3 regions of the Massilia sp. MP_M2 genome follow, and region 1 is predicted to be linked to each of the others. Evidence: predicted binding sites of a transcription regulator. Region 1 holds the regulator's gene; each other region holds the start of a gene.

What was found. Region 1 encodes sigma-54, which starts transcription at its own class of promoters, with help from an activator protein. Its sites were predicted from a motif close to TGGCANGNAANCTGCTTT; they were not measured.
Region 2: a site for sigma-54 is predicted at 1,463-1,480, ahead of pepA (flocculation-associated PEP-CTERM protein PepA). Genes of this name have one in related genera too.
Region 3: a site for sigma-54 is predicted at 1,769-1,786, ahead of RCH14_RS18610 (PEP-CTERM sorting domain-containing protein). Genes of this name have one in related genera too.

Annotation. Positions count from the first base shown of each region.
Region 1 covers NZ_JBCHJF010000005.1:87,250-90,526, reverse strand. Annotated here, with positions in the region: gene RCH14_RS12925 (enoyl-CoA hydratase/isomerase family protein) at 1-732, opposite strand, end outside; gene hpf (ribosome hibernation-promoting factor, HPF/YfiA family) at 832-1,188, opposite strand; gene RCH14_RS12915 (RNA polymerase factor sigma-54) at 1,263-2,750, opposite strand; gene lptB (LPS export ABC transporter ATP-binding protein) at 2,765-3,277, opposite strand, start outside.
Region 2 covers NZ_JBCHJF010000003.1:145,916-149,192, reverse strand. Annotated here, with positions in the region: gene RCH14_RS08395 (GNAT family N-acetyltransferase) at 1-537, shown strand, start outside; gene RCH14_RS08390 (methyltransferase domain-containing protein) at 678-1,343, shown strand; gene pepA (flocculation-associated PEP-CTERM protein PepA) at 1,527-2,354, shown strand; gene RCH14_RS08380 (ThiF family adenylyltransferase) at 2,482-3,277, opposite strand, start outside.
Region 3 covers NZ_JBCHJF010000009.1:187,828-191,104, reverse strand. Annotated here, with positions in the region: gene RCH14_RS18625 (TolC family outer membrane protein) at 1-48, shown strand, start outside; gene RCH14_RS18620 (DUF4214 domain-containing protein) at 125-715, shown strand; gene RCH14_RS18615 (sulfurtransferase) at 717-1,601, opposite strand; gene RCH14_RS18610 (PEP-CTERM sorting domain-containing protein) at 1,831-2,517, shown strand; gene RCH14_RS18605 (DUF4214 domain-containing protein) at 2,795-3,277, shown strand, end outside.

The DNA.
Region 1 (3,277 bases):
CACCGAGTCTGCGCCGAAGTGCGCATCGATGCACGCGCGGTTGGCCTGCAATTCGCTCTCGCCGGCATGCTGGCTGGCGAGAGCGCGGATCGCCGCCTGCAGATCCGCGCCCGGCGTCGCCTCGATCAGCGCCTGCAAGGCCGCCAAATCAGCGCCAGGTACGAACACGTCGGCCAGGCCTACGTACAGCGCATCGGCCGCGCCGATCGTCAAGCCGGTCAAGCCCAGGAACATCCCCAACTGCCCCGGCGCATGCGACAGAAAATGGCTGCCGCCGACATCGGGGAACAGGCCGATATTCACCTCGGGCATTGCCATCTTCGTGCGCTCGGTCACGATGCGCAGGGCGCAATCGGGCCCGCCCTGCGCGATGCCCATGCCGCCGCCCATGACCACGCCGTCCATCAGTGCGATATACGGTTTTGGATAAAAATGGATCAGGTGATTCAGTGCGTATTCTTCGGTGAAAAAATCTTCGAGCAGTGCGCTGCCATCTTGCGGCGAGGCGTTGCCGACCTCGTGGAAGAAGCGGATATCACCGCCCGCGCACAGTGCTTTTTCGCTGCTGCTGGTGATCACCACCGCATCGACGGCGGCGTCAAGCTGCCAGTCGAGCAGGATCGCGGTCAGCGCGCGCACCATGTCCAGCGACAGCGAATTGAGCGCCTTTGGCCGGTCGAGGGTGATGATGCCGGTGCGGTTGGCAATGCGGGTCAGGACGTGTTCGGACATGGCGTGATCCATCGGGAGGAAACACGTATTTTACCGGCAGCGGGATGCAAAAAGGGCGTCTCTGAAAGACGCCCCTGGCGATGGTGACCTGCGCTTGAATCAGGCGGCAGCGACGTCTGCTTCGTCGACGTCCAGGCGTTTGATCGCTGTGCGGTTATGGTCTTTCAGCATCTGCTTGTGCTTCAGGATTTGTCGATCCAGTTTATCCATCAACATGTCGATCGCGGCATACAGGTCTTGCGCGACGCTCGCCACGTGCAGGGTCTTGCCCGACACCTGGACATTGATTTCAGCTTTTTGCCTTTTTTCTTTTTCGGTGAGGTTATCGACGGCCAGGAAGACGTGGGTATCTATGACTTGATCGAAATGGCGAATAATGCGTTCCAGCTTATTCTGAACGTATTCACGGATGGCAGGGGTTACTTCGAGATGGTGACCACTGATGGTGAGGTTCATACACACTCCTTTGAAGATGTCACGTCGCTTGCACCATACAGGAGCTGAAGGCACAGGCTGTATGAGCGGCGTTGTTACAAGGCTTTGCGGAGACTGACGGGGGGGATCTTGAGCGCTTCACGGTATTTTGCGACCGTCCTGCGCGCAATGACCATGCCTTGTTCCCCGAGCATTTCCGCGATCTTGCTGTCGGATAATGGATTCTTAGGGTCTTCTGCTCCTGTCAATTGTGCGATGAGCGCACGGATTGCCGTTGAGGATGCTTCGCCTCCCGCCTCGGTGGCAACGTGGCTACCGAAGAAATACTTCAACTCGAACATGCCGTGCGGGGTCAGCATGTATTTCTGCGTTGTGACACGAGAAATCGTGCTCTCGTGCAGACCTAGTGTATCAGCTATCTCGCGCAAAACAAGGGGCCGCATGGCAACCGCGCCGTGGCTGAAAAAGTTGCGCTGGCGCTCGACAATGGCCTCGGCCACACGCAGGATCGTGTCAAAACGCTGGCGCATATTCTTGATGAGCCACTTCGCCTCTTGCATCTGCGCGCCCATCTGGCTCTCGCTGCGGCCCTGCTTGAGCATCGTGGCGTACAGGCTGTTGACGCGCAGGCGCGGCATCACGTCCGGGTTCAGCGTGACCGCCCAGCCATTCTTGGCGCGCCGCACCATCACGTCCGGCACCACGTAATCTGACACGTTCGACGCGAACGCGGCGCCCGGGTGCGGGTTGCACTGGCGGACCACGGCCTGCACTTCGCGCAGATCTTCATCATCGCAATCGAGTGCTTTTTTCAGCTTGCTGTATTCGCGCTGCGCGAACCAGGTCAGGTACCCTTCGACGATCTTCAGGGCCATGCGGCGCGTGACCATCGGCACGCCCGGCATGCGCCGGATCTGCAGCGCCAGGCATTCGGATGCGCTGCGCGCGCCCACGCCCACCGGGTCCATGCTCTGCACCATCGCCAGCGCGCAGCGCAGTTCGTCCAGGTCGACCTCGAGTTCTTCCGGCAGGCGTGCGTGGATCTCGTCGAGCGGCTCGTCCAGATAGCCGTTGTCGTCCAGCGCGTCGATCACCAGTTCGGCCAGCGCGCGGTCGCGGGTTGAGAGCAGCGTTTCGCGCACCTGTTCCATCAGGTGTTCGCGTAGCGTGATCGCGCATGCCTCCAGCTGCGGGCGGCCGTCTTCGTCGTCGCTGCTGCTACTACTGCCGGACGACGCGCCGCTGCCTTCGTTCCAGTCGGTGTCGGGCCGGTCGCCATCGACCGCGCCGCCTTCGGCGCCCTCGCCCTCGGCCGGTGCGCTGCCCTCGCCTTCGGCCTGCTGGCCCGGCGCCGGCGGCGCCTCGCCCGGCGCCGGCGCATTGTTGATGGCGCCATCGCCCAGCAAGCGCACCGAATGATCGAGCGGATCGTCGAGCCGTTCGAGCAGCGGGTTATCGCCCAGTATCTGCTCGATCTCCTGATGCAGTTCGAGCGTCGACAGCTGCAGCAAGCGGATCGATTGCTGCAGCTGTGGCGTGAGCGCCAGGTGCTGCGAGGTGCGGAGCTGAAGGGACTGTTTCATTGATTGACCATGGCTTACATGCGGAAATGTTCACCAAGGTACACGCGGCGCACCGACTCGTCGGCGATGATATCGTCGGGACGGCCGGATGCGAGCACCGCCCCCTGATTGATGATGTAGGCGCGGTCGCAGATGCCGAGCGTCTCGCGCACATTGTGGTCGGTGATCAGGACCCCGATCTTGCGCTCCTTGAGGAAGCGCACGATGCGCTGGATCTCGATCACGGCGATCGGGTCGACGCCGGCGAACGGCTCGTCAAGCAGCACGAAGCGCGGGTTGGTCGCCAGTGCGCGCGCGATCTCCACGCGGCGTCGCTCGCCGCCCGACAGCGACAGCGCCGGGTTCTCGCGCAGCTTCTCGATCTGCAGGTCGGCCAGCAGGCTGTCGAGGCGGTCGTTGATCTCGGTTTTGGTCAGCGACTTGCCGTTGACCTTTTGCAGTTCGAGCACGGCGCGGATGTTTTCTTCCACCGTCAGCTTGCGAAACACCGAGGCTTCTTGCGGCAGGTACGACAGGCCCAGCACCGC
Region 2 (3,277 bases), on a different contig from region 1:
GGCAACCACCAGATCGGCACCGACCCGAATCGGATCACGCTGACTGCATCGGATGCTGGCGATGTGTTCGGGACCTTAAGTCTGGGCATGGATTCGGATATCGGATTGCTCGCTGATCAGGTCTTCAAGGACCATATCGATCCATTTCGCCAGCGCGGTCGGGTATGCGAGATCATCAAGCTCGCAGTCGACCCGGCAATCAAATCGAAGGCTGTGCTTGCATCACTGTTTCATGTGTCACTGATCTATGCGCGTGATCTGAATGGCTGCAGTGACATTCTCATTGAAGTCAATCCGCGTCATCGCCGTTTCTACGAAGTCATGCTCGGATTCCAGCTGGTTTGCGAATCGCGCGACAATCCACGCGTTCAAGCGCCAGCAGTTCTATTGCGGGTATCAACTGCTTATGGCACCGAGCAGGTCAATAAGCTTGGCGGCATGCAGGACAAGGCCGTAGGCGAACGTTCACTGTTCCCATGGTTCTTTTCGCCGCGCGAGGAAGCCGGCATCGTCAACCGGCTGCGGCAGCTCGGTTAAGGACTCTTCACGCGCCGTCCTGCCGCTTCGGCGGGCCCGCACTGGTCCGCCAATTATTTCTCGATTGCATTTGTGCCTTGCCTGCCTGAGCGGAACATCCTATATTCAGCGCTTCGTGTATTTGAAAATGAGGATGCTCCATGACGACAGGTAAGACCAGGGACGAAATCGCTGAAGCCTATTCCTCTGAGCCGTGGTGGTACGACCTCCGTGGTTTTTTCATCCTGACCTTCGCTTACAACAGCACAATCGGCACCCAGATGCGCTTCTTTGGGCCGAACTTCGGTCCCGACCACCTGGAAGTGGCTTGTGGCACCGGAACCCTGCTCGAAATGGTGCTGAACTGGCGTCGTCGCCGCAAACTGCCGCAAGTCAAGGTGACTGGCATCGACTATGCACCATCGATGCTTGCTGGGGCCAAGCGCCGCTTTGCCAACAATCCGCAAGTCCAGGTCCAGCATGCTGATGCAGCCCAGTTGCCGTTTGCTGACAACCGCTTCGACACAGCCAACATTGCCAACTCGATCCACTGTTTCCCGACAATCGACGGGGCGCTGCGCGACATCCTGCGTGTGCTCAAGCCGGGTGGGACGATGGCCGCAAATGTCCTGCTGTATCCAACAGGATTTGCTCCGCTACGCTGGGCGGCGCAGAAGATTAACGACTGGGGCATCCGTAAAGGCATTCTATACAGCCCGTTCCACGTGGAAGAACTACGCGCCAAGATGTTGGCAGCAGGATATGAGATTCACTCGGAATTTACTTCCGGAAACACATGGAATGTAGTGGTACGCAAACCTCTGTAGGAATACTCTGACAGCATGGGTTTTAGGCGCTAAATATGCTGTCGGTATTTTTTACACTGATATTTGATCTTGATCAATGAGAATAGATAACCATCTGATTTAAAACAAATATCCTGAGCTGGCACGGTGATTGCTTATATAGCCTCGTGAGCAGTACCCCAGACAACCCAGGAGATTTACAAAATGAACGCTTTTAAGAAAACCATCGTCGCAACGTCGATCGCAGCAGCAGCAATGTTCGCTGGCGCAACTGCTCAGGCAGCATCGTTCAACCCATTTACGATCAATCCTGTTGGTTCGGCTGCTAACTTCCAGGCCGACAAGATTACCGGTAACTACACCGAAATCGCTACCTTTAACGAAGATGGCACGTTCAACGTTTCCCTGTACTGGCGCGCTGGCCAGTTCGTCACCGGTGGCGGTAATGTCCCACTGGAAGGTGGCGACACCGGCCTGGGTTTTGATTATGGCATTTACGCTCTGTACAAAGCGTCGGGTACTGTGTCGGTAAACGGCAATATCACCACCTTCAATTTTGCTCCTAGCGCGGCTGGCGACCTGAAGTTCATGCTGGATGCTCCACGTAACAACGTCGGCGCAACCGTCATTGCTCCAACGACTGGTAGCGGTGACTTTATTATCGCTGGCAGCGGTGATGACACCATTCTGGCAACCGGCGAACCGCTGACTGGCTTGGGTACTCTGAATCCAGGCCTGAGCACTTGCGGTAACGGCGGCATCAACTGCGGCAGCTTCGGTTCGAATACCACCTTCAATCTGACCGCTGCTGGCGCTGGTTTCTTCATCGCGCCGAACCCGTTCTACAGCTTGTCGTTCCAGTCGGGTCAGCTGAACAACTTCAACCCAACCGGTACCCAGACCATTAACGGTTCGCTTGACGTCGTGTTCTCTGATGCAGCTGAAGTGCCAGAGCCAGCATCGGTTGGCCTGCTGGGCCTGGGCATGCTGGGTCTGTACGCAGCACGTCGCCGCAACAAGAAAGCTGCCTAAGAATCACGGGCCTGCTGCGCAGGCCCTGTTCTCAAGCAAGAAAAAAACCACTGCCGGTAACGACAGTGGTTTTTTTCGTGCTGCGATCCGTCGGCATGATGCGCCGATAAACCGACGCACCAATCGTTCAGCGGCCGGCAGCTGCCATGCGCGCGAATTGACGCCGGCCAATGGCAATCGCCAGACGCTGGATCGGATGCCGGTTGCCGCCCGGCCGCCATGTGCGCTTGAGCTTGTTGCGGTAGGCGTCGAACTGCATGCCCCAAGGCGCCGCCAGCACGTCGCCGCGCCCCAGCAGGATCTTGAGCGACTCGGTGGCGATGATGCCGGCGCACAGCTGGCAGGCCATGAAGGTCGACGGGCCGCGCCGCTCGGCAAAGTTCACCGACCCCGGCACCATGAGGTAATTGCGGTGCAGACCAGCTGGCGCCAGGCCGACCACGAAACGGATCGCTTTTTCCTGCTCCGGCAAATCGCCCCAGCCAAAATACTCCTCGAACGTCATCTTGCCCGGCATGAAGTTGAGCAGGGCGGCGCCCATGCCCAGCGGCGCGGCAGTGATGGCCGGGATGCCGAGCCGTGCGCAGGCCGCAAACGTCTGCTGGCGCGCATCGAACGCAAAGAAGTCGAGCGCATCGACGTACAGGTCGACGCCGGTCAGGAACGCATCCAGATTGTCGGCATGGACGCCTTCGGGGAAGATCTTGATGTCGATGTCGGGATTGATGTCGCGCGCCATACGCGCCAGCACGTCGGCCTTGGGCTGGCCGACGGTCGACATCATCGCGCCGACCTGGCGATTAAAGTTGGGGATGTCGAATGTGTCGAAGTCGGCAATATGAAAATGCGTGACCCCCAGCCGGGCGAGCGTCAGCAGGTGCACCCCGCCCACGCCGCCGCCGCCCGCAATGGCAATGCGCTTG
Region 3 (3,277 bases), on a different contig from region 1:
ACGCTCGCGCCGGAGTCGATTCGCGAGATCGCGGCGTTTTTCCGCTGATCCTGCCGGCCGGATTTGCACCGCACCTGCCTCGATTGGATTAATATCAATTTATTACCAATCGAGGAGTTCTTCCATGGCCGTCAAAGCACTCGAAGTCCAGCAACTCTACGTCGCCTACTTTGGCCGCCCGGCTGATCCCGGCGGTCTGGATTACTGGATGGATACATTGGCCGGCAATGTCGTGACACTGGGCGACATTTCGCGCTCGTTCGCTGACTCGCAGGAATACCGCGATAATTACAGCCACATGGACAGTCGCACCGTGGTCACCAAAGTCTACGACCACCTGTTCGGGCGTGAAGCCGAGGCCGCGGGGATCAAGTATTGGGCTGACCTGATCGACCGTGGTGTCATCGCGATCGACGACGCGGTCCGGGAAATCTCGGACGCGGCCGTCGGTGCCGATGCAATCGTCTTTGACGGCAAGGTGGCCGTCGCCTCGGTCTTCACGCTGCGCCTGGATACGCCAAACGAAGTGGCCGCCTATGGGCGCGATGCGGCGTTCGAGCTGGCGATGGCATTTCTCGCCACCGTCAACGATGCCAGGAGCGCGCTCGATGCGGCGGACCCGGTCGTGGTTGATGCATGGATTGCGCGCATCGTGGGCGCCGACGGCACCGCCATCGAGGATGTGGGCCTGGTGGGCGTGGCGCCGCTGGCTTGAATCAGGCTGCTGCCTCGCCGGCTGCTGCATGGCCGCCGGCGTCGCTGCTGCCGATACAGTGCGCGCATGACACGCCATACACATAGCTCGGCGCGAGTTGCTGGCGCGGCGTCACCACCGCGCGGCAGGCGAAGCACTGCACGGTTTCGGTCGGCTCGAGCTTCGGGTTGAGCGCGGTGCGGTAGTCGAACACGAAGCAGTCGCCCGTGTAGTGCGCGCCGCCGACGTCCTCGAAGTACTTCAGGATGCCGCCCTCCAGCTGGTACACGCGCTCGTACCCGATTTCCTTCATGTGGATCGCCGCTTTTTCGCAGCGGATGCCGCCGGTGCAGAAGGTCACGACTGTCTTGCCGGCCAGCTCATCCTTGTGCTGCGCCGCCACTTCAGGAAATTCGGTGAATTTGTCGATGCGGTAGTCGAGCGTGTTCTCGAACGTGCCGACGTCGACTTCGAAGGCATTGCGCGTTTCCATCATCACGACCTCGACGCCGTCGTCGTCATGACCCTGGTCGAGCCAGCGTTTCAATGTGACAGGATCAACTGCCGGCGCGCGCCCGAGTTCCGGCTTGATCAGCGGCATGCGCATCGTGATGATCTCTTTCTTGATCTTGACCAGCATGCGCTTGTGCGACTGTTCGGTCGACAGGCTTTCTTTCCACGTCAGGTCGGCCAGGCGGGCGTCGCTGCGTACCCAGTCCAGGTACGTGTCGATGTGCTCGCGCGTACCCGACAAGAACATATTGATGCCTTCCGGCGTGAGCAGCACCGTGCCCTTCAGGGCCAGCTCGTTGCACCGCGCCTGATACTGCGGGCGCAAGGTTTCCAGATCGTCGAGCGTGACAAATTTGTAGGCGGCGATATTGACGTACTGTTGAGCGGAAGACATGGCGATAAAGAAGAGCAAGCGGTGAACGGACAGGCCGATATTATAAGTCAGTCAGCCGCGCCAACCAGCAGGGAACGATCGCATGCTTGTCGGATAGATTTACATGATTGCATCAGGGCATTGAGGAATATCAAATAAGTCATTGATTTGTATGGTAGGTAACGCCCTGGCATCAAGTTTGCTTATAGGGGGCGGTGCTGTTCAAACTTTGATCTACTAGGAAACAACAATGATCCGTAATATCGCTCTGCTGGCCCTTTCGCTGACCGCTGGTGCCGCTTCGGCCGCTACTATTCCTGCTACGCTGACCTTCAATTCGGACAGCAACACGGCCTACACCAATGTGATGCCGACAGCCCAGAGCGGCAGCGTGCTGATCGACTTCAGCTTCACCTACACCGGTGCCACGGTCGACAACAACGATTTCCTGGCCCTGTGGTTCGGCAACTCGAACAACCTGTCCCAAGCCTACAAAGGTCCGAACGTCGGCTTCAAGGCAAACTGCGGCACGGGTGGCAGCTGCACCAACGACCTGTTCGCACGCCTGGGCGGCGAGGGTGGTCCTTTCATGAACAACAGCAACCTGGTTGCCGGTACCACCTACAACATCTTCGCGAACCTGTACAAGGCCGCTGGCTCGACGACCTACAACCGCTTCGACATGTGGCTCAATGCAACGGCTAACGAAAAGTCGTCGCTGACCGGCGCTGATCTGATGGCAACCGGCAACTCGAACCTGACGTCGTTCAACACGATCGGCATTCGTACCCTGGGTCTGGACAAGGGCCTGACCGTGAACCTGAATGGTCTGAGCGTCAGCGGACTCGAGAGCGAAGTGCCTGAGCCAGGCAGCGTTGCCCTGATGGGTCTGGCACTGGCCGGCCTGGCATTCACCCGTCGCAACAAGCGCGGCTGATCATCAAGTAGTGCGCGGCTGACCATGTCAGCTGCGCTTCCCCACCCGCCACTGAAGCGGCCCGGGAAGGTTTCTTGAAGCCTCTCAAGCGGCCAGGCGAAGAAGGTTGTAAGAAAGCAATGCAGAAGTGTTGAAAATTTGTCGCCCAGACAATTTTTGTAGTGGAAACCCCACTGGGTTTCGATAAACTTTTGATGTTGCTGTTTCTGATGTTGGCTTTTCTGCATAATAATTCCACGTGGAAATTCTTTCCGCGGGTGAATAACAATGGCAGATCATGACCACTCAAAACGGCTACGCTTCGACTGTAAATTCCTTCTATCTCGCCTTCTATGGCCGTCCTGCTGATCCGGCAGGATTGGCGTTCTGGTCAAAGCAGCTTGCCAGCGCCAACGGCGAACTGAGCGCTATCACCAAGGCATTTTCCTCATCCGAAGAAGCGCAGACCCGTTTTGGCAGCGACACCCTGAACGAGCGCATCACCGAGATATACCAGCAATTGTTCAACCGTGCCCCGGATGCGACGGGCCTGGCGTACTGGGCCAATGCCATCACCAGCGGCAACGCGACCCTCGCCGACGTGTCCATTGCCATCCTCGGAGGCGCCCAAGGCACCGACAAAAGCCTGTCGACGCTGCGCCTGCAGGCGACCGATGCCTTTACTGCAGCAATCGAAGCCGGTGGCAGCGGCTACAGCGGCTACGCATCAATCGAAGCAGCGCGCGTGCTGGTGCGCGCCGTCACGGCTGACAGCAGCGCT